3 regions of the Agromyces sp. 3263 genome follow, and region 1 is predicted to be linked to each of the others. Evidence: predicted binding sites of a transcription regulator. Region 1 holds the regulator's gene; each other region holds the start of a gene.

Region 1 (9,904 bases):
GCGACCGATGTCGCGGTTCGACCGGCCGTCGGCCACGAGCGTGAGCACCTCGGCCTCGCGAACGGTGAGGCGCTCGGCGCCCTGGGAGGCGTCGAGGCGCGAGGACACCGAGGAGGCGAGCGCCGCCTCGCCGACGGCCGCGGCCCGCACGGCGGCCACGAGCTCGGCGGGCGGCGCATCCTTCAGGAGGTAGCCGCTCGCGCCGGCCTCGATCGCACCGAGGATGTCGGCGTCGGTGTCGTAGTTGGTGAGCACGAGCACGCGCGGGGCGCCGTGGTGCGAGCGGATGCGTCGCGTCGCCTCCGCCCCCTGCATGGCGCCGGGGAACTGCAGGTCCATGAGCACGAGATCGACGTCGGATGCCGCGGCGAGGCGAACCGCGTCCTCGGCCGTCGCCGCCTCGGCGATCACCTCGAGGTCGGCCTCCGACTCGAGCAGGGCGCGGATGCCGGCGCGCACGACAGGGTGGTCGTCGCTGAGCAGGAGCCGGATCATACGGGCACCACCGGGATGCGCACGGACACCGCGGTGCCATCGCCAGGAGCCGACTCGATCTCGATCGACCCGCCCTGCCGCTCGGCCCGCTGCCGCATGGCGCGCAGGCCGAAGGCGACCCCGTCGGTCTCCTCGCGCTGGGCGGCGCGCGGGTCGAACCCGATCCCGTCGTCGACGACGTCGAGCGCGACCTCGTCGCCGAGGTAGCTCAGCGTCAATTCGGCCCGCTCCGCGCCGGAGTGGCGCAGCACGTTGGCGAGCGCACCCTGCGCGATGCGCAGCAGGGTCGCGTCGATCGCCATGGGCAGCATCACCGCGTCGCCGCTGAGGCGGAAGCTCACCCGTGTCGACGACCCCGACTGCTCGGCCTGGTCGTTGATCGCGTCGGTGAGCCGGCGCAGCGCGGCGGGCAGCGTCTGCTCATCGAGCGACGGAGGCGTGAGCTCCCGGATGAAGCGACGCGTCTCGCCGAGGTTGTCGGCGGCGGTCTCGCGCGCGAGCCGCAGCTTCTCGCGCGTGGGCTCGTCGGTGATGTCGCGCTCGGCCGCATGGAGCAGCATCTGGATGCTCGAGAGGCCCTGGGCGACGGTGTCGTGGATCTCGCGGGCGAGGCGCTCGCGCTCGGCGAGCGTGCCCGCCTCGCGGCTCGCCGCGGCGAGCTCCTCGCGGGTGGCGAGCAGGTCGAGGATGAGCGCCTGCCGATCGCGGGTCTCCTGCGACATGGCGCGGTAGCCCGAGCCGATGACGATGGCGACGCCCGCGCTGATCATCGGCCCGAGGATGGTGCCCACCTCGAACCCGAGGTGCGACGCCGTGCCCCAGACCGAGAGCCCGAACGTGATGACGACGAGCGGCACCGCGATGGGCGTCGCCAGCACGTGCAGCTCGAGGAAGAAGAGGGGGAACGCGAGGAACGCGGCATCCGGTGTCAGGAACGACATCGCCAGCCACAGGAGCAGGAGGCCGACGAGCCACAGCACGCGGGCCCACGTCGGGAAGTGACGGTGCGCGACGGCGACGCCGGCGCCGTACCAGGCGAGGAACGCCACGGCGAGGATGGTGACCGGCACCTCGGTCGGTGCGTCCTCGAGCAGGGCGCGCACGACGACGAAGAGCGTGAGCCCGACGACGAGCAGGTGCAGGCCGAGCCGGAGCGTGAAGAAGACCGGCCGGAGCGCGGACGGCGCGACGCGCGCGTCGGTGTCTTCCATCACGGTCATGATGCTGTCAGCGTAGCCCGGCGGCCCTGACGGCGGCATCCGTCGAAAGTGCGAACCGAAAGTCATGGGAGAATCGTGGGGATGTCCCCTCGAGCCGCCAATCCGCCGGTGCCTGCTGCCACCGACCCCGCGCTGATCCGCAACTTCTGCATCATCGCCCACATCGACCACGGCAAGTCCACCCTCGCCGACCGCATGCTCGGCATCACCGGGGTCGTCTCCGACCGTGACATGCGCGCCCAGTACCTCGACCGCATGGACATCGAGCGCGAGCGCGGCATCACGATCAAGAGCCAGGCGGTGCGCATGCCCTGGCAGGTGGGGGACACGTCGTACGCCCTGAACATGATCGACACGCCCGGACACGTCGACTTCAGCTACGAGGTCTCCCGCTCGCTCGCCGCCTGCGAGGGAGCGATCCTTCTCGTCGACGCCGCGCAGGGCATCGAGGCGCAGACGCTCGCGAACCTCTACCTCGCCCTCGAGAACGACCTCGAGATCATCCCCGTGCTGAACAAGATCGACCTGCCCGCGGCGGAGCCCGAGAAGTACGCGCGCGAGCTCGCCGACCTCATCGGCGGCTCGCCCGACGACGTGCTCAAGGTGTCGGGCAAGACGGGGGTCGGCGTCGAGGAGCTCCTCGACCGGGTGGTCGAGCGCATCCCGGCTCCGGTCGGCGACGCGACCGCCCCGGCACGGGCCATGATCTTCGACTCCGTCTACGACAGCTACCGCGGCGTCGTCACCTACGTCCGCATGGTCGACGGCCAGCTGAACCCGCGCGAGCGCATCCAGATGATGTCGACGAAGGCGACGCACGAGATCCTCGAGATCGGCGTGAGCGCGCCCGAGCCCACGCCCACGAAGGGGCTCGGCGTCGGCGAGGTCGGCTACCTCATCACCGGCGTGAAGGACGTGCGCCAGTCGAAGGTCGGCGACACCGTCACCACGGCCGCGAAGTCGGCCACGGAGGCGCTGCCCGGCTACACCGAGCCCCTGCCGATGGTCTTCTCGGGTCTCTACCCGATCGACGGCAGCGACTACCCCGAGCTGCGCGAGGCGCTCGACAAGCTCAAGCTGTCGGATGCCGCGCTCGCGTACGAGCCCGAGACCTCGGTCGCCCTCGGCTTCGGCTTCCGCGCCGGGTTCCTGGGCCTGCTGCACCTCGAGATCGTGACCGAGCGGCTTCGCCGCGAGTTCGGACTCGACATCATCAACACCGCGCCGTCGGTGGTCTACGAGGTGACCACGGAGGACCGCAAGACCGTCACGGTCACGAACCCGAGCGAGTTCCCGACCGGGGCGAAGATCTCCGAGGTGCGGGAGCCCATGGTGCGCGCCGCGATCCTCGCGCCGAAGGACTACGTGGGCACCATCATGGAGCTCTGCCAGTCGCGCCGCGGCACGCTGCTCGGCATGGAGTACCTCGGTGAGGACCGGGTCGAGATCCGCTACAACATGCCGCTCGGCGAGATCGTGTTCGACTTCTTCGACCAGCTCAAGTCGAAGACCGCGGGCTACGCGTCGCTCGACTACGAGCCCACCGGCGACCAGGCCGCCGACCTCGTCAAGGTCGACATCCTGCTGCAGGGCGAGCAGGTCGACGCGTTCAGCGCGATCGTGCACCGCGACAAGGCGTACGCCTACGGCGTGCTCATGACGGGGCGGCTGCGCGAGCTCATCCCGCGCCAGCAGTTCGAGGTGCCCATCCAGGCCGCCATCGGCGCCCGCATCATCGCGCGTGAGTCGATCCGCGCGATGCGCAAGGACGTGCTCGCCAAGTGCTACGGCGGCGACATCACGCGCAAGCGCAAGCTCCTCGAGAAGCAGAAGGAGGGCAAGAAGCGCATGAAGATGGTCGGCCGCGTCGAGGTCCCCCAAGAGGCGTTCATCGCCGCGCTCTCGGGCGACACCGAGAAGAAGGACGCGAAGAAGTAGGTTCCCGATGACCCGACGAAGCACCTTCACCGACCAGTCGGTCACCTACGGGGCGATCGGGGCGACGCTCGCCCCCGACTTGTTGCGCTACCCGCCCGAGGGCTATCGCCCTGCCGAGGACTCCGTGCGCCTCGGCAGCGGGATCGAGCGCTTCGAGCGCGCCGCGGAGTCGCTCATGACCTGGGGCATCCAGCAGGGCGCCGGCTTCGAGGTCGTCGACGTGTCGACGGGCACGGGCGCGCAGTACCCGGGCATCGTCTACGACGCCGAGGGAGCGCCGCTCGCCGAGCAGCCGTCGCCGCGCACCGAGGAGCGCTTCGGCGCCGACGGCACGCCGTACATCGCCGCCGGCATGACCGCGACGCTGCGTCGTTCGGGCCGCTTCCGCCACCACGACACCCCGGTGCTCGTCGTCTACGTGATCGACGAGCCCGACCGCGTCGGCTTCGCCTACGGCACCACGGCGGAGGGGCCCGAGAGCGGCGAGGAGTCCTTCATCCTCGAGCGCCGCGAGGACGACACCGTGTGGCTCACGATCCGGTCGCTGCTCGGCACCGCCGGCGGCATCCGTCGCCTCGTGGCTCCTCGGCAGCGCCGCAAGCGCCGGGAGCTCACCCGCGTCGAACTGCGGGCCCTGCACCCCGCGGGCGGCGTGTAGCCGGTGGGCTCGGCCCTTCCGCTCGGCGATCCGGCGCCGCTCGACGGCCTCGTCCCGGCATCCGCCGCAGTCGGCGCCCATGAGCGCGCGTTCGGCGTCTACGTGCACGTCCCGTTCTGCCGGGTGCGCTGCGGCTACTGCGACTTCAACACGTACACCGCCGGTGAACTCAGGGGGGCGCGGCAGGTGGACTACGCCGACCACGCGATCGGTGAGATCCGGATGTCGCGACGGGTGCTCGAGGCATCCGGAGTGCCGCATCGCCTCGCCTCGACCGTGTTCTTCGGGGGCGGCACGCCGACGCTGCTGCCCGCCGACGACCTGGTGCGCATGCTCGGCGCCGTGCGCGACGAGTTCGGATTCGAGGAGGGCGCCGAGGTCACGACCGAGGCGAACCCCGACTCGGTCGGACCCGACGACCTGCGTCGTCTCGCCGACGGGGGGTTCACGCGCGTGTCGTTCGGCATGCAGTCGGCGGTGCCGCACGTGCTCGCGGCACTCGACCGCACGCACGACCCCGCGCGGGTGCCGCTCGTGGTGCGCTGGGCGCGCGACGCCGGGCTCGACGTGAGCCTCGACCTCATCTACGGCACGCCGGGCGAGTCGCTGGGCGACTGGCGCCGGAGCGTCGAGGCGGTGGTGGCCGAGCGCCCAGACCATGTCAGCGCCTACGCGCTCATCGTCGAGGAGGGCACGAAGCTCGCCCGCCAGATCCGTCGCGGGGAGCTCGCGACGCCGTCCGACGACCTCGAGGCCGACATGTACGAGCTCGCCGACGACCTGCTGGGTGCGGCCGGGTACGAGTGGTACGAGGTGAGCAACTGGGCGATGGATGCCTCGCAGCGCTCGCGCCACAACCTCGGGTACTGGCGTGGCGACGACTGGTGGGGCGTGGGTCCCGGCGCGCACAGCCATGTGGGAGGCGTGCGCTGGTGGAACGCGAAGCACCCGGCCGCCTACGCGGAGCGGGTCACGGCGGAGCTCTCGCCCGCGGTCGGACGCGAGGTGCTCGACGCGGGCACCCGGGAGACCGAGCGGGTGCTGCTCCTGACGCGCATCCGGGAAGGCATCAGGATCGACACGCTGCACGCGGGCGGGCGGCACGCGGTGGTCGGCCTGATCGCGGATGGCCTCGTGGACGCGAAGGCCGCCCTCGCCGGTGTGCTGACGCTCACCAGACGAGGGCGGCTGCTCGCGGACGCCGTGGTGCGGCGCCTGCTGGAGGAGTGAGGCTCAGCTCACGAACTTGATCGTGAGCGGGTAGGTGTAGAGCTGGCCCTGGTTGGCCTTCACCGCGGCGATGATGCTGAAGACGATCACGAGCACCCACACCGCGATCAGGATGAAGATGCCGATCACGATGAACGTCGTCACGATGCCGACCACGTAGGCGATCGCCATGGTGATCTGGAAGTTCAGCGCGGTCGCGGTGTGCTCGCGCACGAAGGGGCCCTTGTCCTTGAGGATCAGGTACCCCAGCAGCGCCGGCACGAAGCTGAAGAAGATGCCGCCGATGTGCACGAGCGTCGACCAGAGCTTCTCATCGCTCGGGCTGAGCTGCTGGCTCTGGCCATAGGGGTTCTGCGGCGGCGCCGGCGGTCCCTGGGGCGGGGGCGGCGGGGGTCCCTGCGGGGGTGGCGGAGGCGGGGTCTGGTCGGACATTGAGGTCTCCTTCTTCGGGCTCGTCCGTTCGGCGAGACTCGTTCGGGTTCATGCTGGCACAGCAACGCCCGCCGCGGGAATAGGCGCTCCCGCGACGGGCGGATCGATGCTGCCGGCGTGCGCCTACTTGATGAGGCGGATGGCGAACGGATAGCGGTAGTGCTTGCCGTCCTTGGCCTGGAGGAACGCGATGATCGAGAAGACGACGCCCACGATCCAGACGACCCACATGAGCAGCGCGCCGATGAAGACGACCACGAGGATGGCCGAGATGATGTAGCCGAAGACGAGGGTGATCTGGAAGTTCAGCGCCTCCTTCGCCTCGGTGTTCGTGAACGCGCCGCGGTCCTTGAAGACGAGCCAGATGATGAGCGACGGCAGGAAGCCGAGCACGCCGCCGAGGTGGGCGAACGAGCCCCACTGCACGTCCTGCTCGTGGGTCAGCGGCGGCGCGGTGTGCGTGGCGGGGTCGGGCGTCGCCGGTGCGGCAGGCGGAGGCGGGGTCTGCCCCGTCGGATCCGACGGCTGGACGTTGGGGTCGGTCATGTGCGTGCCTTTCAGGGGGGTTCAGAAGGGGTGAACCGCGACTGCAGCAGGGAAGGTGCAGGCAAGGTGCCTCGCGGGGTACCCATACGGTAGCGCTGCGCCGTGCGGCCCGGCAACGGTGCTGACCCTGATTCTCGCGGTAGGATTGGCACTCAGTCAGAACGAGTGCTAAGCGGTGAGGGAAGCGAGGACCATGGTCTCCGAACGCAGTCTCGCAGTGCTCCGCGCCATCGTGCAGGACTACGTCGCGTCCCGCGAGCCGGTGGGTTCGAAGACGATCGTCGAGCGCCACTCCTTCGGCGTGTCCGCCGCCACGATCCGCAACGACATGGCCCTCCTCGAGGAGGAGGAGCTCATCGCGGCGCCGCACACCTCGTCGGGTCGCATCCCGACCGACAAGGGCTATCGCGTCTTCGTCGACCAGCTCACCGACGTGCGTCCGCTGAGCCAGGCGCAGCGCCAGGCCATCGAGACCTTCCTCGGCGAATCGAGCGACCTCGACGAGCTGCTCGCCCGCACGGTCCGGCTCATCGCCCAGCTGACGAAGCAGCTCGCCGTGGTGCAGTACCCCTCGTTCGGCAGCGCGCGCGTGCGCCATGTCGAGCTCGTCTCCCTCGCGCCCGACCGCGTGCTCTGCATCCTGATCGCCGACTCGGGGCAGGTGGAGCAGCGCCTCGTCGTGCTCGACGAGCCGGTCGACGACGAGACCCTCTCCGCGCTGCGGGTGCGACTCAACGACCTGGCCGACGGGCGGACGATGGCGGATGCCGCGGACGCCCTCTCCGGCGAGATCCCCGGCGCCGACGGCCGCCACGCCGCCGTCGTGCAGACGATCGCGGCGACCCTCGCCGAGCAGGCGCGCGCCCAGCGACACGACCGGCTCGTGGTGGCCGGGGCGGCCAACCTCGTGCGCACCGAGCAGGACTTCGCCGGGTCGATCCTCGGGGTCATCGAGGCGATCGAGGAGCAGGTCGTGCTGCTCCGGCTGTTCGGCGAGATGGCCGGTGACGAGCACGCCGTCGCCGTGCGCATCGGGCGCGAGAACGCCTCGTTCGGCCTCGGCGAGACCTCTGTCGTGTCGAGCGCGTTCGCCATCCCCGGCCGCGACGTCTCGCGCCTCGGCATCGTCGGCCCCACCCGCATGGACTACTCCAACAGCATGGCGGCTGTGCGAGCCGTCGCCCGCTACCTCTCCCGCACCCTCGGCGAGAGCTGATTCCCCGCTGCCGTCGCATCGACCGGCATCCGGCAATTCGAAAGGACACGCCCTCCGTGGCAGACCACTACGAGGTCCTCGGCGTCTCGCGTGACGCCACCCCCGATGAGATCAAGAAGGCCTACCGCCGCCTCGCGCGCGAGCTGCACCCCGACGTGAACCCGGGCGCCGATGCATCGGAGCGGTTCAAGATGGTCACGCACGCGTACGACGTGCTGTCGGACCCGAGGCAGCGTGAGCAGTACGACCTCGGCGGCCAAGGCGGATTCGGCGGCGCCGGCGGCCAGAACTTCGGTGGGTTCGGGGACATCTTCGAGACCTTCTTCGGCGCCGGCCAGCAGACACGCGGGCCGCGGTCGCGGCGTGAACGGGGCCAGGACGCGCTCATCCGTGTCGAGGTGGGGCTCGAGGAGGTCATCTTCGGCACGCACCGCGACATCGAGGTCGACACCGCGATCCTCTGCGAGACCTGCCACGGCTCGTGCTGCCAGCCGGGCACGTCGCCCGTGACGTGCGACATCTGCCACGGGACGGGTTCGATCCAGCGCGCGGTCCGCTCCCTGCTGGGCAACGTCATGACCTCGAGCCCCTGCGGAACCTGCCGCGGCTACGGCACCGTCATCGCCACGCCCTGCGTCACCTGCCAGGGCCAGGGCCGCGTTCGCGCCCGCCGCACCGTGCCGGTCGACATCCCCGCCGGCGTCGACACCGGCGTGCGCCTGCAGATGCCCGGATCGGGCGAGGCCGGCCCGGCAGGGGGCCCGAACGGCGACCTCTACCTCGAGATCAAGGTGCGCAACCACGATGTGTTCAGCCGGAACGGCGACGACCTGCTCTGCACGCTCGAGGTGGCCATGACCGACGCGGTGCTCGGCGCCGACACCACGATCCCGGCGCTCGACGGCGACGTTCGCGTCGAGCTCCATGCCGGACTCCAGAGCGGCGAGATCCTCACCGTGAAGGACCGTGGCGTCACGAAGCTGCGCGGCACCGGTCGTGGCGACCTGAAGATCGGCGTGCAGGTCATCACGCCCACCAAGCTCTCCTCGAAGGAGCGCGACCTCATCCAGCAGTTCGCCCACTCGAAGAAGGCGGCCGGCCCGGCGCTCAGCCACTTCCAGCAGGGCCTCTTCGCGCGGCTCCGCGACCGCTTCCTCGGCTGACGGATGCCGCGATGAGCCACCTCTACCTCGACGAGTCCCTCGACCTCGCGTCCGTCGCCCCCGGTGCCACCGTCCGGCTCTCGGGCGACGAGGCTCGGCACGCGGTGACGGTGTCGCGGGTGCGCACGGGGGAGCGGATCGCGATCGGCGACGGCCGCGGCATCCGCGTGCTCGGCATCGTCACGGCGACCGGGCCCCGCGAGCTCACGCTCGAGGCCGACGAGGTCATCGTCGAGGAGCCGCCTGCGATCCGCATCACGCTCGTGCAGGCGCTCGCGAAGGGCGATCGCGACGAGCTCGCGGTGCAGGCCGCCACCGAGCTCGGCGTGGACGCGATCGTGCCGTGGGCCGCCTCGCGCTCGGTGTCGCGCTGGGAGGGGCCGAAGGCCGAGAAGGGCCGGCAGCGCTGGGCGACGATCGTGCGCGAGGCCGTGAAGCAGTCGATCCGCTCGTGGCTGCCGCCCGTGGCATCCGTCACCGCGACCGGTGCGCTTGCGGCCGTGGTCGAGGGCTCCCGGATGCTCCTCCTCGAGCCGACCGCGACGACGGCGCTCACCGAACTGCGCCCCGACGGCCGCGACCTCGCGCTCGTCGTCGGCCCCGAGGGCGGCATCGCGCCGTCCGAGCTCGAGGCGCTCGTGGCCGCAGGGGCCGAGCCCGTGCGGCTCGGGGCCTCGGTGCTGCGCACCTCCACGGCCGGCCCTGCGGCCATCGCGGTGCTGAACGCAAGCCTCGGGCGGTGGTGACGCATCCGTCGCTACGATGGGCAGATGACCCAGTCCGCCGCGGAGCCGACCCTGTTCGAGCGCATCGCCGCCCGTGAGATCCCCGCGCAGATCGTGGCGGAGACCGACCGGGTGATCGCGTTCCACGACATCGCGCCGAAGGCACCCGTGCACGTGATCGTCACGCCCAAGCAGGGCGACTACCGCGACGTGGCAGAGCTCGCCGAGGGCGACCCCGACCTGCTCGCCGAGCTCGTCGCCGTCGCCCGTGGCATCGCCGC
Region 2 (9,904 bases), on a different contig from region 1:
TCGTCCGACGGCAGCTGCGGCGCGGGCAGCTCGCCGGCGTTGAAGAAGTCGAATCCGCGTGCTGCGACGCCCTCGCCCGGCTGCGACATGGTGCCCCTCTCCGCTTCGACGATAGCGATTCGCGTCGCCGCTCCGGCATGGCCGCCGTGGCGAAGTCGTCGGCGCCGCCTCGCCGCCGGCGCGGGGCTACGAGCGCGCGGCCGTGGCGCGGCGGCGGCGCAGCTCGACCGCCACGCGCACGGCGACCGTGACGAGCACGACGGCCGCCGTGGCGATGATCGCGGTCACGCCGACGACGGTCGACGCGGGCGCGTCGGTGAGGCGGGCGACGGCGATCCACGCGAGTCCCCAGCCCAGCGAGAGCGTGGGGGCGACGCGCCCGCGGTCCCAGACGGCGAGGGCGATGCCGATGAGCCCCGCGACGGCGACCACGACCACGGCCCACGTCTCGGGCGGGATGCCCCAGCCGTCCCAGCCGGTGGCGGTGAGGGCCGCCGTGATGTTCGCCGCGGTCGCCACGATCACCCAGCCGAGGTAGAGACCGATGGTGCCGTCGGTCACGAGCGCGTCGAGGGCGTTCCTCGGCGGCATCGCGAGGCAGATACGGAACGCGACGACGAGCACGATGAGCAGCGCCACGATCACGGGCACGCTGAGCCAGAGCAGGTCGAACTGGATGCTCAGGATCCACGCGGCGTTCAGCAGGAGCGACGCGGCCACCGGGTAGCCGAGCCGGCGGTGCCGGGCGTCGGTGCGCTGGCCGGGCAGGAACTGCCACACCGCGTAGGCGAGCAGGCCGAAGTAGATGACCGACCAGATGCTGAACGCGCCGGTGCCCGGGGCGATCAGGGTGGCGTCCGCCGCGAGCGCGCCGCCCGCGGCATCCTGAATCGGCTGCCCGCCCGCCGCGCCCGAGCCGATGAACGAGCCGATCACCGCCAGCACCGCGCTCACCGCCACCGTGAGCTGCCTCGCGAGGCCGCTGCGGGTGGTGCCGGTCGTCGTCGTGGTCGAGGACGTCGTGGTCATGGTCGCTCCTGCCGTCGTCTGGTGGATCCCGGTCGGGTTGCGTCGCCAGCCTAGGCAGGGGGGCGCCGCGCGCGCGTCGAACCTTCGGTTGATGCCCCCGCCGGCTGTCACGGCCGCGCGCACCCTCGCGGCTACGCCGACCCGGCGCCGAGCTCCTCGCGGATGCGCCGCAGGTCCTCCATGAGGGAGCCGACGAGGATCCAGTGCCCCGACGTCGGCGGCGCGATGACGAGCGCCGACGTGAGCGCCGGCGTCTCGGACGTGACCGGCCCGGGCTCGGGCTCGGCGACGCGCACGGCGAGCCGCACGTCGTGCGCGACCCGGCGCAGCTGCTCGGCGATGGCACGCACGGTCGGTTCCCGGCGCAGCGCGTCGTCGTAGTGGTCGGCGAAGGCCCGTGTCATGCCGATCAGCTGCGTGACGATCGGGCTCAGCAGGTCGAGCAGGTCGCGCAGCGCCGCGAGCTCCTCGCGGTGCGCCGACCGGCGCGGGTTCAGGGTGAGCGACTCCTCGCCGGCGTCGATCGCGGCCTCCGCGGCATCCCGCATCGGACGCAGCAGCCGCGCCTCGATCATCAGCGCCTCGACGTCGGCGGGCGCCTGCGAGGACTCGAGCGCGGTCGCGAGCCGGTCGACGGATGCCGCGAGCTCGGCGCCGAGCCGGACGACGTGCTCGCGCGCGGGTGCCACCGCCACGGGCGGCACGATCGCCACGTTGACGACGATGCCGATGGCCGCGCCGATGAGCGTCTCGAGCACGCGGTCGAGAGCGTACTCGGGCGATGACGCGCCGAGCGCGAGCACGAGCATCGCGCTGATCGCGACCTGGTTCGACGTGCCCGGCGTCATCTTCAGCGTCCAGGCGACGAGCATCGCGACGACGATGGCCAGCAGGATGATCCAGGTGCTCTGCCCGAACACGAGCGAGATGCCCGTGGCGATCACGACGCCGAGGATCACCCCGATCGAGCGCTCGACCGCCTTGCCGAGCGACTGGTTGACGCTCGGCTGCACCACGAGCAGGGCGGCGATCGCGGCGAACACGGGCAGCGGCCCGGGGATCAGCCATCCCGCGATGAGCCAGGCGGCGATCGTCGCGACGGCCGACTTCGCCACCTGCAGCAGGGGTACCCGCTTCGTGGCCCGCAGCGTGGCCGAGATGCCCATGCCCCTCAGGCTAGCCGCGCGAGGGAGGGCTGGGCAGATGGGTCGCCGCGGGTGAGAATGGGACGGTGCCACCCGGCACGCCCTTCGAGGACGAACGAGGTGTCACGCATGCAGCGATCCGTCTCCGCCCAGCTCACCCTGCAGGTCGCCGCTCCGGCGCGGCTCGCCTTCATCGTCGCCGTGGCGTCGCGCCCGCCTGCCGAGCGGCTCCACCTCCGCCACGACGGCGAGGCGATCGAGCCCCGCGAGGTGACGGATGCCGCGGGCACGCGCATCCACGTCGTCGACGTCGCGCCCGGCACGGTCACGCTCGACTACGGCGCCACCGTCGACGGGCGTGCCGACGAGGCATCCGGAACCGAGCTGGAACTGCTGGAGTACCTCCGGCCCAGCCGCTACGGCGAGGCCGACCGGCTCGCGCCGACCGCGCACGCGGAGTTCGCGGGGCTCGCCGGCGCCGACCTGCTCGCCGCCGTGAGCTCGTGGGTGGGCACCCGCCTGAGCTACGTGCCCGGTTCGAGCCAGCCGACCGACGGCGCGGTGCAGACGCTGCTCGCCGGCCAGGGCGTGTGCCGCGACTACGCCCACCTCGTGATCGGGCTGCTGCGCGCCCTCGACGTGCCGGCTCGCCTCGCCGCCGTCTACGCGCCGGGCCTCGACCCGATGGACTTCCACGCGGTCGCCGAGGCGCATGTCGACGGCGCATGGCATGTCGTCGACGCCACCACGCTCGCGCCGCGGTCGACGCTCGTGCGCATCGCGACCGGGCGCGACGCCGCCGACACGGCGTTCCTCAGTTCGTACGGCGGCAACGTGACGCTCGAGTCGATGCTGGTCACGGCGATCGCCGACGAGCTGCCCGACGACGACGTGACGCGCCTCGTGCGGCTCGGCTGAACGGCAGGCGCCGACCGGCCGGCGACCAGCCGCGCGTCAGTCGCCCGCGTCGGGCCCGCCGAGCGACGCCAGCGCCTGGTCGATCGGGTCGTCACCCGACACGAGCTCGAACTGGGTGCGGGATGCCGCGCCGGATGCGAGCAGGGCGGCGATCGTCGCCGCGACATCCGCACGGGGAATGGATGCCCGGGGCACCGCGGTGGCGGCGCGCACGCGCCCGGTGCCGGGCTCGTTCGTGAGCCCGCCGGGTCGCACGATGGTCCAGTCGAGGTCGCGCTCGCGCACCGAGGCATCCGCTTCGCTCTTGGCACGCAGGTAGAGCTGGAAGACGTCGTCGGAGTCGGCGTCGAACTCGTCGGTCGCGATCGCCGAGACGACGACGAGGCGGGAAACACCGGCGGCCTCGGCGGCGTCGGCGAGCAGGATCGCGGCGTCACGGTCGACGGTGAACTTGCGCTCGGCCGAGCTGCCCGGGCCGGCGCCTGCGGCGAACACCGCGGCATCCGCGTTCTTCAGCACCTGGCCGACCTCGTCGACCGACGCGTGCTCGAGGTCGAGCACCACGGCGACCGCACCGGTGGCGTCGACGTCGGCGCGCTGGTCGGGATTGCGGATGATCGCGACAGGCTCGTGACCGGCCTCCGCGAGCAGGCGTTCGAGGATGAGGGCGATCTTGCCGTGACCTCCGGCGATGACGACGCGCATCGCCCCAGTCAACGCGGTGAGCGTCGCTGCCGCAAGCGCTCCGGGCGGCGACACAGTGACGATCGGTCGCCCCGAATTCCGGACGGATGTCACCCCCTGCACCCTTGGCACTCTCGCGGTGCGAGTGCTAATCTGAAGCTACTTGAGCGAGATCGACTCAAGTCTTGGACACCGGCCCGACGAGGGCCGCGACACAGGGAGGAATGCCGATCATGGCCATGTACTGGGACCCGTTCCGTGACCTCGACCGCCTCGCTGCGACCATGCTCGACTCGAGGCAGGGGCCGCGGGTGATGCCGATCGACCTGCACCGCGATGGCGACCACTACGTGCTGAACGCCGACCTGCCCGGCGTCGACCCAGGCTCGGTCGACGTCGACATCGACGGTCAGCTGCTCACCATCCGCGCCGAGCGCACGCTCCGCTCCGACGAGCAGGCGCAGTGGCTCGTGCGCGAGCGTCCGAGCGGATCGTTCCTGCGCCAGCTCACCCTCGGCGACGGGCTCGACACCTCGGGCATCAGCGCCCACTACGAGAACGGCGTCCTGAGCGTCGTCATCCCGGTGAGCGAGCAGGCGAAGCCGCGCAAGGTCGAGGTGCAGTCCGTCTCCCGCGGCGAGCAGGCCGTCACGGCCGGCCGCGGCAACGGGAGCTGACGCGACCGAACCGACCTGGAGCCCGCACCGCCGCCCGGCGGGGCGGGCTCCTGCCAGGTGCACCGCTGTTGCCGTCGGTGGCCGGGTCTAGCGTGGAGGGCATGACGTCGCTCGCAACCGACCTCGCACGACTCGGCGCCGAGTTCTGGGAATGGCGCGACGCCACCTCGTTCCGCACGTCCGACGACATCCCGCGCGTCGAGCGCCCGGCCGGGTGGCTGCCGCGCTTCGACCGTGCCGCGATCCACGAGTTCACGCTCGCGCTCGCCGGCTTCGCCGATCGCTGGAAGGCGATCGATGCCGAGGGGCTCGGCGCGCTGCCCGTCGGCACGCAGGTCGACCACCGGCTGCTCGGCGCCGCGCTCGCGCGAGTGCACTGGGAGCTCGAGGTGCTCCGCAACTGGGAGCGCGACGCCGTGTTCCTCACGTCGCAGGTGCTCGGCCCGTGGTTCGACCTGCTGCTGCCGCCCCCGCCGTTCGACGAGCGGCGACAGGCCGACCTCGTGCGCGTGCTCGAGGCGATCCCCGCCGCCGTGGAGCAGGCGATCACGAACCTCGAGCGCGCCGGCGTCGCGACCCTCGCCCGGGTGGCGGCGGCCGACCTCCACGAGATCGGCGCGCGGCTCGAGCGCTCCGTGGCCGAGGTCGTGCCGCTGACGGATGCCACGGCCGCCGCCGCGCTGCGCGCCGCTCAGCCCGGGGCGAGCGCGGACCTCGAGCGGTTCCGGGGCTGGCTCGCGGCATCCGCTGATCGGCTCGGGCCCGACGTGCCCGTCGGACGCGAGGCCTTCACGTGGTACCTGCGCCACGTCGCGCTCGTGACGCACGATCCCGAGGAGCTGGTGCGCGCCGCGATGCAGGACGCGAACCGCAGCATCGTGGCGGAGGCGGCGACCCGCGCCCGCTTCCGCGACGTCGCCGAGCCCCTGCTCGCCGTCTCAGCCGAGGCCGAGTCGACGGCCGAGGCCGCGGCAGAAGCCGAGGTGCGCGCCTTCTACGAATCCGCGGGCCTGCTCTCCCAGCCCGAGACGCTGCGCCGCTACCGCTTCGCGCCGACGCCGCCCTACCTCGAGCCGCTCGCGTTCCTCGGCGTGAACGACGACCTCACGAGCGTCCGGCGCGTGGCCGACGACGCCACCTCGTACGTGCCCGAGCCGTCTGCCGACCTGCCGTACTTCGACGCGGCGAACGCGCGCGATCCGCGCCTCGGCATCATCCACGAGGGCGCGCACAGCCAGCAGCTCGCGCTGTCGTGGGCGCAGCCCGACCCGATGCGGCGGCACTTCATCGACTCCGTCGCCAACGAGGGCATCGCGCACTACAACGAGGAGCTCATGCTCACGGCGGGGCTCTTCGCCGACGCCCCGCACTCGCGGGTGATCGTGCACAACTTCATGCGGCTGCGAGCGTTGCGTGTCGTCGTCGACGTGAACCTCGCCACCGGGGCGTTCAGCCTGCCCGAGGCCGTCGACTTCTTCGTGCGCATGGTGCCGATGGACGTCGGCACCGCCACCGAGGAGACCGCCTACTACGTGGCGACGCCCGGCCTTGCGATGTCGTACCTGGTCGGCAAGCACGAGGTCATGCGGCTGGTGGCGGATGCCGCGGTCGCGGCCGCGCTCGACGGCACCGAGTTCTCGCTCCGCGAGGTGCACGACGCCGTGTGGCGCAACGGCAACGTGCCGATGTCGCTGCTGCGCTGGGAGCTGCTCGGTGACCGCGGCGACGTGGACGCGCTCGACGCCGCCGGCGCGTGGTGGGAGTCGGCGCCGGCGGGTGCGGAGGTCAGCGGGAGCTGAACTCAGCGGGGGTGAGGTCTGCGGGCGCTGAGGCAGGCGGGGCGTGTCAGAACGCGACGCCCTCCGCCGCGTCAGGGCCGTCCACGTCGGACTCGTCGGACTCGTCGGGGTCGGTCGTGTCTGGGCTGGTCGTGTCTGGGCTGGTCGCATCCGGGCCGGGCGCATCCGGGTCGCGCTGCGAGGCGGCATCCGGATCCTCCTCGGGCTCGAACGTCGTCGGCTCGCCCGCACCGACGCCCACGCCGTCGGGTTCGTTCGGGATCGTGCCCTCCCCGCCGAGGCCGTCGGGCTTCTTCGTGCCCTCGGGGTCGTGGTGCGCGGTTGCGTCGCTCATGGTGTCCTCCCCTGACCTCCTCACGATCACACGCCCGTCGGCGCGCCGGCGCGGGGTTGACACGCACGACAATGGACTCACCGACGAGGGAGGGCCGCATGACCGACGGAACCGTGGTGACCGAGGCCGACCTGGCGTGGCTCCGCCGATGCGTGGACCTCGGCTCCGCCGCCCGCGCCCGGGGCGACCATCCGTTCGGGTCGCTCGTGGTCACCGCCGACGGACGCACGGTCGAGGCGATGAACTCGGTCGTCACCCACGCCGACCCCACCGGGCACGCCGAGACGAACGTCGTGCGTGCGGCGGCATCCGTGCTGCCCGCCGAGGTGCTGGCGACGAGCACGCTCTACACGAGCACCGAGCCCTGCGCGATGTGCGCCGGCGCGATCTACTGGAGCGGCATCGCCCGGGTCGTGTACGCCCTCGGCGAGGACGGGCTGCGCGACATCGTCGCCGAGCAGGAGGGCGTGCCCACCATGGCCCTCCCGTGCCGCGAGGTGTTCGCCCGCGGCGGCCGGCCCGTCACGGTCGCCGGCCCGGCCGACCTGCCCGAGGCCATCACGCTGCACGACGGGTTCTGGGGCTGAGTCGAGGTCGCGAGCGGATGGCGCGCACCCCCAGAACGGCCGAAGTGTTGCCGTTCGGATTCGGGCGGCGAGAGACTCGCGTATGCGTACATCGCGGTGCGTCCCCGTGTTCGGGGAAGTCCTGGTCGCCATCTCCGCCCTCGTGCTCGTGACGGGCTGCACTGCGGGCGGGTCGTCGCCGTCGGCGCCGCCGGGTTCGGACGCGGCGCAGCACCAGACGGCCGACCCCGAGCAGGCCGAGGCGGTGATGGAGATCGTGCGCGACTACATGGAGGAGGCGCACCTCAAGGCGGTCATCGTGCGCGCCACGGTCGACGGCGAGGAGATCGTGCGGGCCGCGGTGGGCGATTCGATGACGGGCGTGCCGGCCACCCCCGACATGCACTTCCGCAATGGCGCCGTGGCGATCTCGTACGTCGCGACGCTGCTGCTGCAGCTCGTCGACGAGGGGATGATGACCCTCGACGACCCGGTGTCGATGTACCTGCCCGACCTGCCGCACGCCGACGAGGTGACGGTGCGCCAGCTCGCGCAGATGACCTCGGGATATCAGGACTTCGTGCTCGGCAACGAGGAGTTCGCCGAGATCGCCTACGCCGACGTGTTCAAGGCGTGGACGACCGAGGACCAGCTCGCGCTCGCCGTCGACAAGCCGCTCTGGTTCGAGCCGGGCACGAACTGGGCGTACGCCCACACCAACTACGTGATCCTCGGCCTGGTGCTCGAGGAGGTCACCGGGATGCCGCTCGAGGACGCCCTGCAGCAGCGGGTGCTCGACCCGCTGGGCCTGACGAATACGACGGCCTCGCTCACCGCGGAGATCCCCGAGCCGGTGCTGCACGCCTACAGCTCGGAGCGGCGGTCGTTCTTCGGCATCCCCGCGGGCACGCCGTTCTACGAGGACTCGACGTCGTGGAACCCGTCGTGGACCATCGCCCAGGGCGCCATCGAGACGAGCAACATCGACGACCTGCTCGCGAGCGCGATCGCCGTGGGCACCGGCGAGTTGCTCTCCGAGGAGTCGTACGACGAGATGACGTCGACCGACCTGCGCGGACGGACGAGCGCGATCGACGGATGCGTCAACTGCCGCCCCCTCGACGAGTTCGCGACGTACGGGCTCGGCCTGTGGATCTCGGGCGACTGGCTGCTGCAGAACCCGCTCTTCTACGGATACGCGGCGGTCAACGCCTACCTGCCCTCGGAGAAGGTCGCGATCGCGGTCGCCGTGACCTACGACGAGGCGGCGTTCGACGACGAGGGCGGGTACTCGAACGGCGGCGACGAGTTGTTCCGCAGGATCGGCGCCTACCTCGCGCCAGATGACGCACCACCCGTGCGGCCGGCGCAGTAGCGCGCCCTCAGCGCCGCGGAATCGTCGAGCCGCGGATGACGAGCCGCACCGGCAGGTACTCGGTGCCCGAACGCAGCTCGTCGTCGAGGGCGGTGAACACGCGCTTCGCCGCCGTGCGCCCGAGCTGCTGCAGGTTGGCGTCGATGCTCGTGAGCTCGGGGCGCGAGTTGGTGGCGAGCACCTCCCAGTTGTCGTAGCCGATGACCGCCACGTCTTCGGGCACGCTCCGGCCCAGGTCGCGGAGCGTGTCGAGCACGCCGCGGGCGATCTGGTCGGAGCCGCACACGATGCCGTCGACCTCGGGATGCTGCGCGAGGAGCATCGCCGCCGCATCGCGGCCCCAGTGCTCGCTCCACGCCGAGAACATCGGCTCGCCGACCAGTTCGAGGCCCGCGGCCTGCAGCCCGTCGCGCACACCGAGCAGGCGGTCCTGCGCCGCCGCGTAGGCCGGGTCGCCGCTCAGGTGCGCGATGCGCGAACGCCCGCACGAGACGAGATGCTCGACGGCCAGGCGCCCGCCGGCGCGGTTGTCGGGCGTGATCGACAGGTCGGCGGGGTCGTCGGACGGGGCGTAGGCGTACACCACCGGCACCGGCAGGTCCTGCCCGAGCGACGGCCTCGGGTCGGTCTGACGGCCGACGACGATGATGCCGTCGACCCTGCGGTTCAGCAGCGCCTTCAGGTGGTGCTGCTCGCGGATGGCGTCGCCGCGCGCATCGCAGAGGAACACGTTGACCTGGCCGGCGCCGAACGCGTCCTCGGCGCCCATGAGGATCGGGATGACGAACCGGCCTTCGAGGTCGCTCGTGAGCAGGCCGACGGTGCCGGTGCGCCCGGCGAGCAGGCTCCGGGCGAGTTGGTTGGGCGTGAACGAGATCTGCTCGGCGGCCTCGAGCACGCGACGGCGGGTGGCCGGCGCGACCTCGTCGCGGCCGTTGATGGCCTTCGAGGCGGTGGCGATCGAGACGCCGGCGAGCTTGGCGACGTCGCTGAGCGTCGATGCCCGCGCGCTGCCCGGGTGTTCCACTCGCGCCATCGCGGCCCCCTTTCGTGTCGGAAACGTTACCGGATTCTGCTCTTGACGTCCCCGGATTCCCAAGAGTAACGTGCCGAAAAGCATTTCGGGATTTTCGCGGTCGCGCGCCCCGAGTGTCGCAGCACCGGGCATCCCCAGCCCGCTCAACGACGAGTCAGAGGAGAGACCATGAGCAGCACCACCCGCCGGATGCGAAGAATCGCCGGCGTCCTCGCCGCCGGCGCACTGCTGGTCGGCGTGTCCGCCTGTGCGGCCGGCAGCGAGCCCGCGAGCAACCTGTCGGATGCCGGCCCCGAAGGGGTCGATGACGGGTCGACGCTCACGCTCTGGACCCGGGCCCC
Region 3 (9,904 bases), on a different contig from region 1:
GCACCGCCGCACGGCTCCCGCGCACGACGAAGGGCGTCTCCCGGAGGAGACGCCCTTCGCGTTGATCGGGCCCGCGGGCCGTGGATCGATTCGGACTAGAAGTCCATGCCGCCCGTGGGGTCGCCGGCCGGAACCGGGTTCTTCTCGGGCTTCTCGGCGACGACGGCCTCCGTGGTGAGGAAGAGGCCGGCGATCGATGCGGCATTCTGCAGCGCCGAACGCGTCACCTTGGCGGGGTCGATGATGCCCTGCGCGAGCAGGTCGCCGTACTCGCCGGTCGCGGCGTTGAGGCCGTGGCCGTCGGGCAGCTCCGCGACGCGGTTCGCCACGACGCCGGGCTCGAGGCCCGCGTTGAGTGCGATCTGCTTGAGCGGCGCCTCGATGGCGACCTTGACGATGTTCGCGCCGGTCGCCTCGTCGCCCGTGAGCGAGAGCTTCGCGAACGCCTTCGCGCCGGCCTGGATGAGGGCCACGCCACCACCGGCGACGATGCCCTCCTCGACGGCGGCCTTCGCGTTGCGGACGGCGTCCTCGATGCGGTGCTTGCGCTCCTTGAGCTCGACCTCGGTGGCCGCGCCCGCCTTGATGACGGCGACGCCGCCGGCGAGCTTCGCGAGGCGCTCCTGGAGCTTCTCGCGGTCGTAGTCCGAGTCGGTGTTCTCGATCTCGGCACGGATCTGCGCCACGCGGCCGGCGATGGCCTCGGGGTCGCCCGCGCCCTCGACGATGGTCGTCTCGTCCTTGGTGATGACGACCTTGCGGGCCTGGCCGAGCAGATCGAGGGTGACGTTCTCGAGCTTGAGGCCGACCTCCTCGGAGATGACCTGGCCGCCGGTGAGGATCGCGATGTCCTGCAGCTGCGCCTTGCGACGGTCGCCGAAGCCGGGAGCCTTCACGGCGACCGACTTGAAGATGCCGCGGATCTTGTTCACGATCAGGGTCGCGAGCGCCTCGCCGTCGACGTCCTCAGCGATGATGAGGAGCTGCTTGCCGGTCTGGATGACCTTGTCGACGATGGGGAGCAGGTCCTTGATGTTCGAGACCTTGCTGTTGACGATGAGGATGTACGGGTCCTCGAAGACCGCCTCCTGGCGCTCGGGGTCCGTGACGAAGTACGCCGACAGGTAGCCCTTGTCGAAGCGCATGCCCTCGGTCAGCTCCAGCTCGGTGCCGAAGGTGTTCGACTCCTCGACGGTGACGACGCCCTCCTTGCCGACCTTGTCGATCGCCTCGGCGATGATCTCGCCGATCTGGGGGTCGGCGGCGGAGATCGACGCGGTCGCGGCGATCTCTTCCTTGGTCTCGATCTCCTTCGCAGCGGCGAGGAGCTCCTCGGAGACGGCCGCGACGGCCTTCTCGATGCCGCGCTTCAGCGAGATGGGGTCGGCGCCTGCGGCCACGTTGCGGAGGCCCTCGCGCACGAGCGCCTGGGCGAGCACGACCGAGGTCGTGGTGCCGTCGCCGGCGACGTCATCGGTCTTCTTGGCGACCTCCTTGACGAGCTCGGCGCCGATCTTCTCGTACGGGTCGTCGAGCTCGATCTCCTTGGCGATCGACACGCCGTCGTTCGTGATCGTGGGGGCGCCCCACTTCTTCTCGAGCACGACGTTGCGACCGCGCGGGCCGAGGGTCACCTTGACCGCGTCGGCGAGCTGGTTGAGTCCACGCTCGAGCCCGCGGCGGGCCTCCTCGTTGAAAGCAATGATCTTTGCCATGTGTGTCTCTCGTCCCTTCTCGGACGTCTCAAAGATTCGTTGGTTAGCACTCAAATCGAGTGAGTGCTAAGACGATTCTGGCACTCGACCGTCACGAGTGCAAGCGAGCACGGATGCCGCGCGCCGCGGCTCAGGGCACGAACGTCGCCGAGCCCTCGTCGGGCACGAGCTCGACCCACGTGTTGCCCGGCGCGAGCCGGATCCGGCTGCCGTCGTCGGCCGTGAGGACGATCGGCGCGGCCGCGGCATCCTTCGTCCACGTCCCGTGCACCGTCCTGCCGGCGACCGAGGCCCATGCCTCGCCCGAGCCCACCATGACCGTGCGCGGCACCTCGCCGTAGCTCCAGTCGATGCCGACCCGCAGGGTGACGACGTTGGTCGCGCGCACCCGGTCGCCCGATGCCTCGGAGTCGGGTGCCCCCTCCTGGGAACGGAGCCATGCGCCGGAGGTCGCGTCCCACTCCCACGACGGGAATCGCGCCTCCGAGAAGACGAGGTCGATGCGCGAGGTCGGCGTCGCGGCGAGTGCCGGTGCGGCGAGGGGATCCCTCGTCCCGTAGGAGAACTGCACGGGCGGCGGCGCGAGCGAGGCGTTGCGCGAGACCGCCTCGGCGGCGGCGAGGATGACGTCGTGCGGACTCGGGCGCTCATCGGCGCGCTCGAAGAGCCCGGTGTCGTCGAAGTCGAAGACGATGTTGACGAGGGGCGTCGCCATCATCATCTCGACGAACTGCTCCTGCCCGCCCGAGTACGACATGATACCGCCGAACGGCGAGGCGATGTCGGGGTCCATGGGGCGCACCGATCGCACCGGGCCGACGGACTCGGGCACGTCGGAATGCCAGACCACGAGGTACCGGGTGAGCCCGCCCTCGACGAGCTCCTCGAACGCGATGTCGCTCCGGTTGAGGGCGATCTGCGGACGCGCCTCCTCATGGTTGTCGATCTTGACGGCGATCGACGGATGCGGCGCCGCCGGCTCCTCGAGTCGCGTGCCCCGCAGCGGGCTGAACGCGACGGTGACCGGCGGTCCGCTGTCGCCGGCCGGTCGAGCGGTCGGCGAGGGCGTCGCCACCGGCACGAGGACCGGCGGGCCGCTGCATCCGGTGACGAGCAGGACGGAGACCGCGACCACGGTGAGCGCTGCACCACGGAACGCGGCGGCCGAGCGAGCGGGCCACGCCATGCGGTCATGCTACCGATGCGCCGCACGCGAGGAGCGCCCCGGCGCGCCCGGATCTCGTCCGGCGACGAGTCGCGCCGTCAGGCCACGCGCGTCGGGAGGACGACGAGGAACGCGCCGCCGGCGAGCCGGCGGCGCGTTCGAGCTCTCGGGCTAGGCGGGACGCACGCCCTCGGCCTGCGGCCCCTTGGACCCCGTGCCGACCTCGAAGACGACCTGCTGGCCCTCTTCGAGCACCTTGTAGCCGGACATGTCGATCGCGGAGTAGTGGACGAACACGTCCTGGCCCCCGTCGTCGACGGTGATGAATCCATAACCCTTTTCAGCGTTGAACCACTTCACGGTTCCGTTCGCCATGCGTTGCTCCCATGTTGCCGTTCGTCGATCAGCACGTGCCTGTCGCCTGTACCGGGGCCCTCGGAACGTGCCGGCATGGCACCGAGGCGGCGCCGGGCGTGACACGGGAGAGAGCGACCAATTCCAGATACTAACGACGTGGTTTCGCGGCACAAGGGGTTCGGCGCAAGAAAATGTCGCGGAATGGCAACGATTCGCTGCGGATCACCCGCCGGTGGCCGTCGCGTAGTCGGATCCGACCACGAGCACGAGCGGGGTGCCGATCTGGGCGAACTGCTCGGAGAGGCGCACGTCGGCCTCGGGGATCGCGGCGGCGACACCGCGAGCGGCGCCCTCGAGATCGGGGGTGGCGTAGTAGACGACCGTCTCGGTCAGGTCGTTCTCACTCGCGTTGGCGGTCGTGCCGACGGGGATGCCCGCGGCCGTCAACGTCTCGGCCGCCCGGGCGGCGAGGCCGGCGGTCGTCGTGCCGTTCAGCACCGTGACGGGGATGTCGGGAGCGACCGTCGGCGGCGCGGTCACCGCGGGGGTGGGTGTGGGCGTGGCCACGCCGGTGTCGCCGAAGTTCAGCCGGTCGTTGAAGAGCACGACGCCGCCGATGCCGACCGCGACAAGCACGACGGTGACGAGCGCGGCCCAGCCGAACGCCACCCAGCCGGCGCCGCGCCGCGCGGGCGCGCGGTGCGCTCCGACCCGCTCGATGCCGTGCGGAATGGAGTCGAAACGATCGCGGGGGAACTTCTGCGCCATGAGGTCCAGTCGTCGGGGTCGGGGGCCGCGCTCAGTCGAGCGCGCGGCCGATCGAGAGCGAGCGACGGGCTCGCATCGCTGCGCGCGCCTCACGCATCCGTTGCAGGCGCTTGACGAGCATCGGGTCGTGACGGAGCGCAGCGGGTGAATCGATGAGCTCTCCGAGGATCCGATAGTACCGGGCGGCGGAGATGCCGAACTCGTCGCGGATGGCCTGCGCCTTGAGGCCCGGCTGCTGCCACGCACGGCCCTCGAAGGCCAGCACGCGGATCGCCCGGTCGTCGAGCACGGCGTCGCCGTCGCCGCGGGAGGGCACGTGCTCAACGCCCATGGGTCCTCCCGTCGCTCCCGGCCGCTCGCCGTTGCAGCACATCCTAGGGAACCGCCGCCGTGCGCACGCCGAGCGACCGCGGCGTGTGCATCCCGGGCGCCCGGAACACGTGGCATCCGTCACGCGTTGCACCTCGTGCAGGAAGACCTGCGAGCATTGGTGCCTGCCATCATGGCACCCGACCGGAAGGAGCACGCGTGGAGTACCGCGTGAACAAGAGCGACGAGGAATGGCGCGCGGAGCTCGGCGAGGAGCGCTACTCCGTGCTGCGCGAGGCCGCGACGGAGCGCCCGTGGACGGGCGAGCTGCTCGACGAGGAGCGGGCGGGCGTGTATGCGTGCGCGGCCTGCGGAGCCGAGCTCTTCAAGAGCGGCACCAAGTTCGACTCCGGCTGCGGCTGGCCCAGCTTCTACGAGTCGGTGCGGCCCGAGGCCGTGCAGCTCATCGAGGACACCTCCCTCGGCATGGTGCGCACCGAGGTGCGCTGCGCCGCCTGCGGCTCGCACCTCGGTCACGTCTTCCCCGACGGATTCGGCACGCCGACCGGCGACCGTTACTGCATGAACTCGATCGCCCTCGACTTCACCGCGGAGTCCTGAAGGGTGGCGTCGGTGCTCGACGCGGCCCTCGCCCGGCGGTCGTCGCCGAAGGTGACGGATGCCGCGCCCGACGATGCGGCGCTCGTCGCGCTGCTCGACGCGGCGGGCCGAGTCGCCGACCACGCCGCGCTCCGGCCGTGGCGGGTCATCGCGTTGCGCGGACCCGCGCGTGAGCGGCTCGGTGCCGCGCTTGCCGCTGCGGCCGGCGCCGAGGGCGAGGCCGCGGCGAAGCTCGCGGGAAAGCCCCTGCGCGCGCCACTGCTCCTGGCGGTGGTCGCGGTGACGACGCCCGACCACCCGAAGGTGCCCGAGTGGGAGCAGGAGGCCTCCGCGGCCGGCGTCGCGCACCTCTTGAGCCTGCTGCTCGACGACGCGGGGTGGGGCGTGATGTGGCGCACCGGCCCGTTCACGCGGCATCCGCTCGTCGCCGCGATGCACGGCCTGGCGCCGAACGAGCGACTGCTCGGCTGGCTCTATGTCGGCGGCCGCACGGAGGCGCGCCGGCCCGAGGGTCGCACCGACCCCCTCGCCGCGGCGCGACTCACGACGCTCGACTAGCCCCTTCGGCGGGTGCCGCGTCGTGCATCGGCCCGGGCGGTGCCGCATGGCGCCGGCGCGTCCACCCGACGCTCGCGATCACCACGGCCACCAGCGCCAGCAGGGTTCCGCCGATCGTGGCGGCGTCGACCGGGCGTCCGGCCGCCGGCGCGAGCAGGTCGAGCGACAGCGCCGCCGCGAGCTGCCCGGCGACACCGCACAGCGCGAGCACGAGCACGCCCACGATGCGCACGAGCACCGCCTGGCCGGCGATGAAGATGCAGCCGATCGCGCCGCCCGCGTACAGCCACGGCTCGGTGGGCATCGACTCGGGCCAGCCGACGGATGCCGCGTGCACGAGCATCACGACGACGAGGGCCGCGGTGCCGACCGCGAAGTTCCCGACGGTCGCCGTCAGCGCGCTCTCGGCCGCGCTGCGCACCCGCCCGTTCACGGCCTGCTGCCAGGCGGCCCCCAGGCCGGCGGTGAACGGCAGCAGCATCAGCAGCACGGGCACGTCGCCGCCGAGCTGGGCCGAGACCGCCCAGCCGACGGCTGCGAGCGCCAGCACGGCGCCGACCACTCGGGTGACGGTGAGCGGACGCCGGCCGCCGGGGCCGAGCCCGAGCAGGTCGAAGACGATGCCGCCGAGGGTCTGGCCCGCCACGATCGCCACGGTGAAGAGGGCCACGCCGACGACCGCGACCGAGAGGCCCTGGGTCGTCACGAACCAGGCGCCGGCGATGCCGCCGAAGAGCATCCACCAGGCGATCCGGCGCTCGCGGAGCGCGACGACCACCCGGCCGATGCCGACACGGCCCGGCCGCCACGCCGCGAGTACGACGAGGAGGATCACGAGGCCGCTCCCGAACGAGATCGCCGCCGCCGTGAACGGGTCGTCGAGCGCGTGGGCGAGCTGTCCGTTGATGCGCGACTGGAGCGCCGTCAGCGCGCCGCACGCGAGCGCGAACACGATCGCGAGCCACATCGGCAACCGCGTCCGTTCGACGTGGGCATGCCGATGCGGGTGCTCGGACGGTGCGACGGGCGCCGCGGCATCCGTGCTGGGATTCTCGGTCAAGAGCCGGCTGCGGGACTCGAACCCGCAACCACCGCTTTACAAGAGCGGTGCGCTACCAATTGCGCCAAGCCGGCGAGAGGCGATGCCTCCCCGACATCCTACCGACGGCACGAAGGCCCGGCGCGGGCCGGGCCTTCGCGGTCGGACGGATGACGACTACTGCGCCGGGGTGGGCGTGGGCGTCGGCGTGGGGGTGGACTCAGAGTCGTTGAACGTCTGGCTCGTCGCCTGCAGCACGAACGCCTGGAACTCCTGCGGGTCGTCGAGCGAGCCGCCGTACTGCTGGCCGTTCACGAGCACCGTCGGGGTGCCGGTGACGGAGGGCAGCTCGGGGTTGGTGTTCGGGATCGGCTCGGTCAGGGCGCGGTTCGTCGAGTCCTGGACCCAGGCCTTGAACTGCACGTCGTCGATGCACTTCTCGATCGTCGACTGGTTGCTCACCCCGACCTCCTCGGCGAGCGACTTGAGCTCGTCGTCGGTGAGGCCGGTGGAGCCCTCCTCGGGCTGGTTCTCGAAGAGGATCGCGTTGTAGTCGAAGAACGAGTCGGGCGACGACTCGGCGACGCACGCCGCCGCGTTGGCGGCACGCAGCGAGTACTGCGTTCCTGCCGACTTGTTCGTGAGGATCGCGATCGGGTGCACCTCGAGGGTGGCGGCGCCCGACTCGACCATGGTGCGCATCGACTCCGAGTTCGTGGCCTCGAACTGGCCGCAGAAGGGGCACAGGTAGTCGACGTAGATGACGATGTTGGCGACCTCGCCGCTGTCGTCGGGCACGGTCGGCGTGGGCGTCTCGCCCGCCGCGAGCGCCGGGGTCGAGACGGCGACGATGCCGCCGTCGTCACCGGCGGTCAGCAGGATGCCGTCGCTCGCCATGTTCTGCGGACCGGGTCCCTCGGGCTTCACGCTCTGGAAGATGAGGGTGCCGACGAGCGCGGCGATGGCGACGACCGCCACGATGATGCCGCCCTGGATCAGGATCTTGTTGCGGCGCTCCCGCTTCTTCTGCTCCTCGCGGAGAAGCCTGGCCTTCTCTCGGGCCGCCTCTCTGCGTTCATTTCGGGATGGGCGTGGCTGATTCGATCCGCCGTAGGTCATCGATGGTCACTCCGGTCGCTGTGGGTGCGCGCGCGTATGCATGCGAACGCACCCACGATAGTAGGAAGCATGTCTGGGAATCACCCAAGCGGATGCCGGATGCGTGCCGTTCCCGGCATGGGAATCACCCGAGCGCCGAGCGCAAGGCGTCGGGGCCCGATTCGGCCGCACCCCGCGCGCATGCGATACTGATGAGGCGTCGACGTCGACGCGCTTCCATTCACTACGGATCGTCCGGCACGTACCTGCCGGTGAAGGAGACAGAAGAACCATGGCATCAGTCACGTTCGACAAGGCCACCCGGCTCTACCCCGGTGGCACCCGCCCGGCGGTCGACAAGCTCGACCTGGACGTCGCAGACGGCGAGTTCCTCGTCCTCGTCGGCCCTTCCGGTTGCGGCAAGTCCACGTCGCTCCGCATGCTCGCCGGCCTCGAAGAGGTCAACGAGGGCAACATCTTCATCGGCGACCGCAACGTCACCGACGTGCCGCCGAAGGACCGCGACATCGCGATGGTCTTCCAGAACTACGCGCTCTACCCCCACATGACCGTCGCCGAGAACATGGGCTTCGCGCTCAAGATCGCCGGCGTCGGCAAGGACGAGCGCGCCGCTCGCGTCCTCGAGGCCGCGAAGCTGCTCGACCTCGAGCCCTACCTGGCTCGCAAGCCGAAGGCGCTCTCGGGCGGCCAGCGTCAGCGCGTCGCCATGGGCCGCGCGATCGTGCGCCAGCCGCAGGTGTTCCTCATGGACGAGCCGCTGTCGAACCTCGACGCCAAGCTCCGCGTGCAGACCCGCACCCAGATCGCCTCGCTGCAGCGCCGTCTCGGCGTCACCACGGTCTACGTCACCCACGACCAGACCGAGGCCCTGACCATGGGCGACCGCATCGCGGTCCTGAAGGACGGCATCCTGCAGCAGGTCGGCACTCCGCGCGACCTGTACGAGGCGCCGAACAACGTGTTCGTGGCCGGCTTCATCGGCTCGCCTGCGATGAACCTGTTCCACGCCGACCTCGTCGAGGGCGGGATCATGTTCGGCACCGCCAACGTGCCGGTCGAGCGTGAGGCGCTCGCCGACGCGAGCAGCAAGGTCGCCACGATCGGCGTGCGCCCCGAGGACATCGTCGTCTCGCCGAACGAGGGCGAGGGCCTCGCGGTCGACGTCGACCTCGTCGAGGAGCTCGGCGCCGACGGCTACCTCTACGGGCACTCGACGGTCGAGGGCAAGCGCACCGACATCGTCGCGCGCGTCGACGGCCGCGTGCACCCGAACGCCGGCGACCGCGTGTACCTCACCGCCACGCCGGGCCACGTGCACATCTTCGACTCCGAGTCGGGCCTCCGCCTCAGCAAGAAGCCGATCGTCGCCTGACGTTCCACGCAGCACCGGGATGCCGGTCGGGCTTCGGCCCGGCCGGCATCGCCGTGTCCCCGGCCGGCCTCGCCGTGGCCGCGGCCGGCGTCACCCCGTCTGCGGCCGCCACCACCGACGACTACGCTGAACCACGATGAGCGGCTCACTTTCGATCACCTCGGCCATGGCCGATCCGGCACTGCTCGACCTCCCCTGGGACCTCCCGCTGGAGTCCTGGCCGAGCGACACCATCGCCGCGCTGCCGAAGGGCATCTCACGCCACCTCGTGCGGTTCGCCCACCTGGGCGGCCATGTCGTGGCGATCAAGGAGACCACGGCCGACATGGCCAAGGGCGAGTACGAGATGCTGCGACTGCTGCAGCGTACCGAGATCCCCTGCGTCGAGCCCGTCGCGGTCATCACGAACCGAACGGATGCCGAGGGCGAGCCCCTGAAGCCGGTGCTCGTCACCCGGCATCTCCGGTTCTCCCTCCCCTACCGCGCGCTCTTCTCCCAGACGCTCCGGCCCGACACCGCGACCCGGCTCATCGACGCCCTCGCGGTGCTGCTCGTGCGACTGCACATCGTCGGGTTCTTCTGGGGCGACGTGTCGCTGTCGAACACCCTGTTCCGGCGGGATGCGGGCGCCTTCGCGGCCTACCTCGTCGACGCCGAGACCGGCAAGCTCTACGAGGGCGGCCTGTCGAACGGCCAGCGCGAGAACGACCTCGAGATCGCCCGGGTGAACATCGCCGGCGAGCTCCTCGACCTCGAAGCGGGTGGCCGCGTCGCCGACGAGCTCGACCCGGTGCGCATCTCCAACGGCATCGTCGAGGCGTACCGCAGCCTGTGGAAGGAGCTCACGGGCTCCGAGTCGTTCTCGACCGCCGAACGCTGGC

Evidence for each region. Region 1 encodes HrcA, which represses chaperone genes, less so after heat shock. Its sites were predicted from a motif close to TTNGCACTCGNNNNNNNCGAGTGCNAA; they were not measured.
Region 2: J2X63_RS10100 (Hsp20/alpha crystallin family protein) is a predicted target of HrcA. The motif match lies at 3,902-3,928, and genes of this name have one in related genera.
Region 3: groL (chaperonin GroEL) is a predicted target of HrcA. The motif match lies at 1,759-1,785, and genes of this name have one in related genera.

What each region holds. Positions count from the first base shown of each region.
Region 1 covers NZ_JAVDUV010000002.1:146,964-156,867, forward strand. Annotated here, with positions in the region: gene J2X63_RS13865 (response regulator transcription factor) at 1-495, opposite strand, end outside; gene J2X63_RS13870 (sensor histidine kinase) at 492-1,715, opposite strand; gene lepA (translation elongation factor 4) at 1,797-3,653, shown strand; gene J2X63_RS13880 (DUF1990 family protein) at 3,661-4,311, shown strand; gene hemW (radical SAM family heme chaperone HemW) at 4,315-5,541, shown strand; gene J2X63_RS13890 (DUF4870 domain-containing protein) at 5,545-5,973, opposite strand; gene J2X63_RS13895 (DUF4870 domain-containing protein) at 6,097-6,519, opposite strand; gene hrcA (heat-inducible transcriptional repressor HrcA) at 6,713-7,735, shown strand; gene dnaJ (molecular chaperone DnaJ) at 7,792-8,898, shown strand; gene J2X63_RS13910 (16S rRNA (uracil(1498)-N(3))-methyltransferase) at 8,910-9,644, shown strand; gene J2X63_RS13915 (histidine triad nucleotide-binding protein) at 9,669-9,904, shown strand, end outside.
Region 2 covers NZ_JAVDUV010000001.1:2,183,175-2,193,078, forward strand. Annotated here, with positions in the region: gene J2X63_RS10075 (aminotransferase class III-fold pyridoxal phosphate-dependent enzyme) at 1-89, opposite strand, end outside; gene J2X63_RS10080 (tryptophan-rich sensory protein) at 187-1,029, opposite strand; gene J2X63_RS10085 (FUSC family protein) at 1,161-2,195, opposite strand; gene J2X63_RS10090 (transglutaminase family protein) at 2,304-3,092, shown strand; gene J2X63_RS10095 (NAD(P)H-binding protein) at 3,129-3,797, opposite strand; gene J2X63_RS10100 (Hsp20/alpha crystallin family protein) at 4,010-4,453, shown strand; gene J2X63_RS10105 (DUF885 family protein) at 4,555-6,252, shown strand; gene J2X63_RS10110 (hypothetical protein) at 6,299-6,586, opposite strand; gene J2X63_RS10115 (nucleoside deaminase) at 6,685-7,173, shown strand; gene J2X63_RS10120 (serine hydrolase domain-containing protein) at 7,280-8,527, shown strand; gene J2X63_RS10125 (LacI family DNA-binding transcriptional regulator) at 8,535-9,563, opposite strand; gene J2X63_RS10130 (sugar ABC transporter substrate-binding protein) at 9,732-9,904, shown strand, end outside.
Region 3 covers NZ_JAVDUV010000001.1:2,791,312-2,801,215, reverse strand. Annotated here, with positions in the region: gene groL (chaperonin GroEL) at 96-1,715, opposite strand; gene J2X63_RS12795 (DUF3048 domain-containing protein) at 1,846-2,901, opposite strand; gene J2X63_RS12790 (cold-shock protein) at 3,052-3,255, opposite strand; gene J2X63_RS12785 (LytR C-terminal domain-containing protein) at 3,460-4,005, opposite strand; gene J2X63_RS12780 (DUF3263 domain-containing protein) at 4,037-4,336, opposite strand; gene msrB (peptide-methionine (R)-S-oxide reductase MsrB) at 4,534-4,935, shown strand; gene J2X63_RS12770 (nitroreductase family protein) at 4,939-5,493, shown strand; gene J2X63_RS12765 (DMT family transporter) at 5,477-6,553, opposite strand; tRNA gene J2X63_RS12760 (tRNA-Thr) at 6,555-6,627, opposite strand; gene J2X63_RS12755 (thioredoxin domain-containing protein) at 6,710-7,651, opposite strand; gene J2X63_RS12750 (ABC transporter ATP-binding protein) at 7,923-9,023, shown strand; gene J2X63_RS12745 (DUF4032 domain-containing protein) at 9,160-9,904, shown strand, end outside.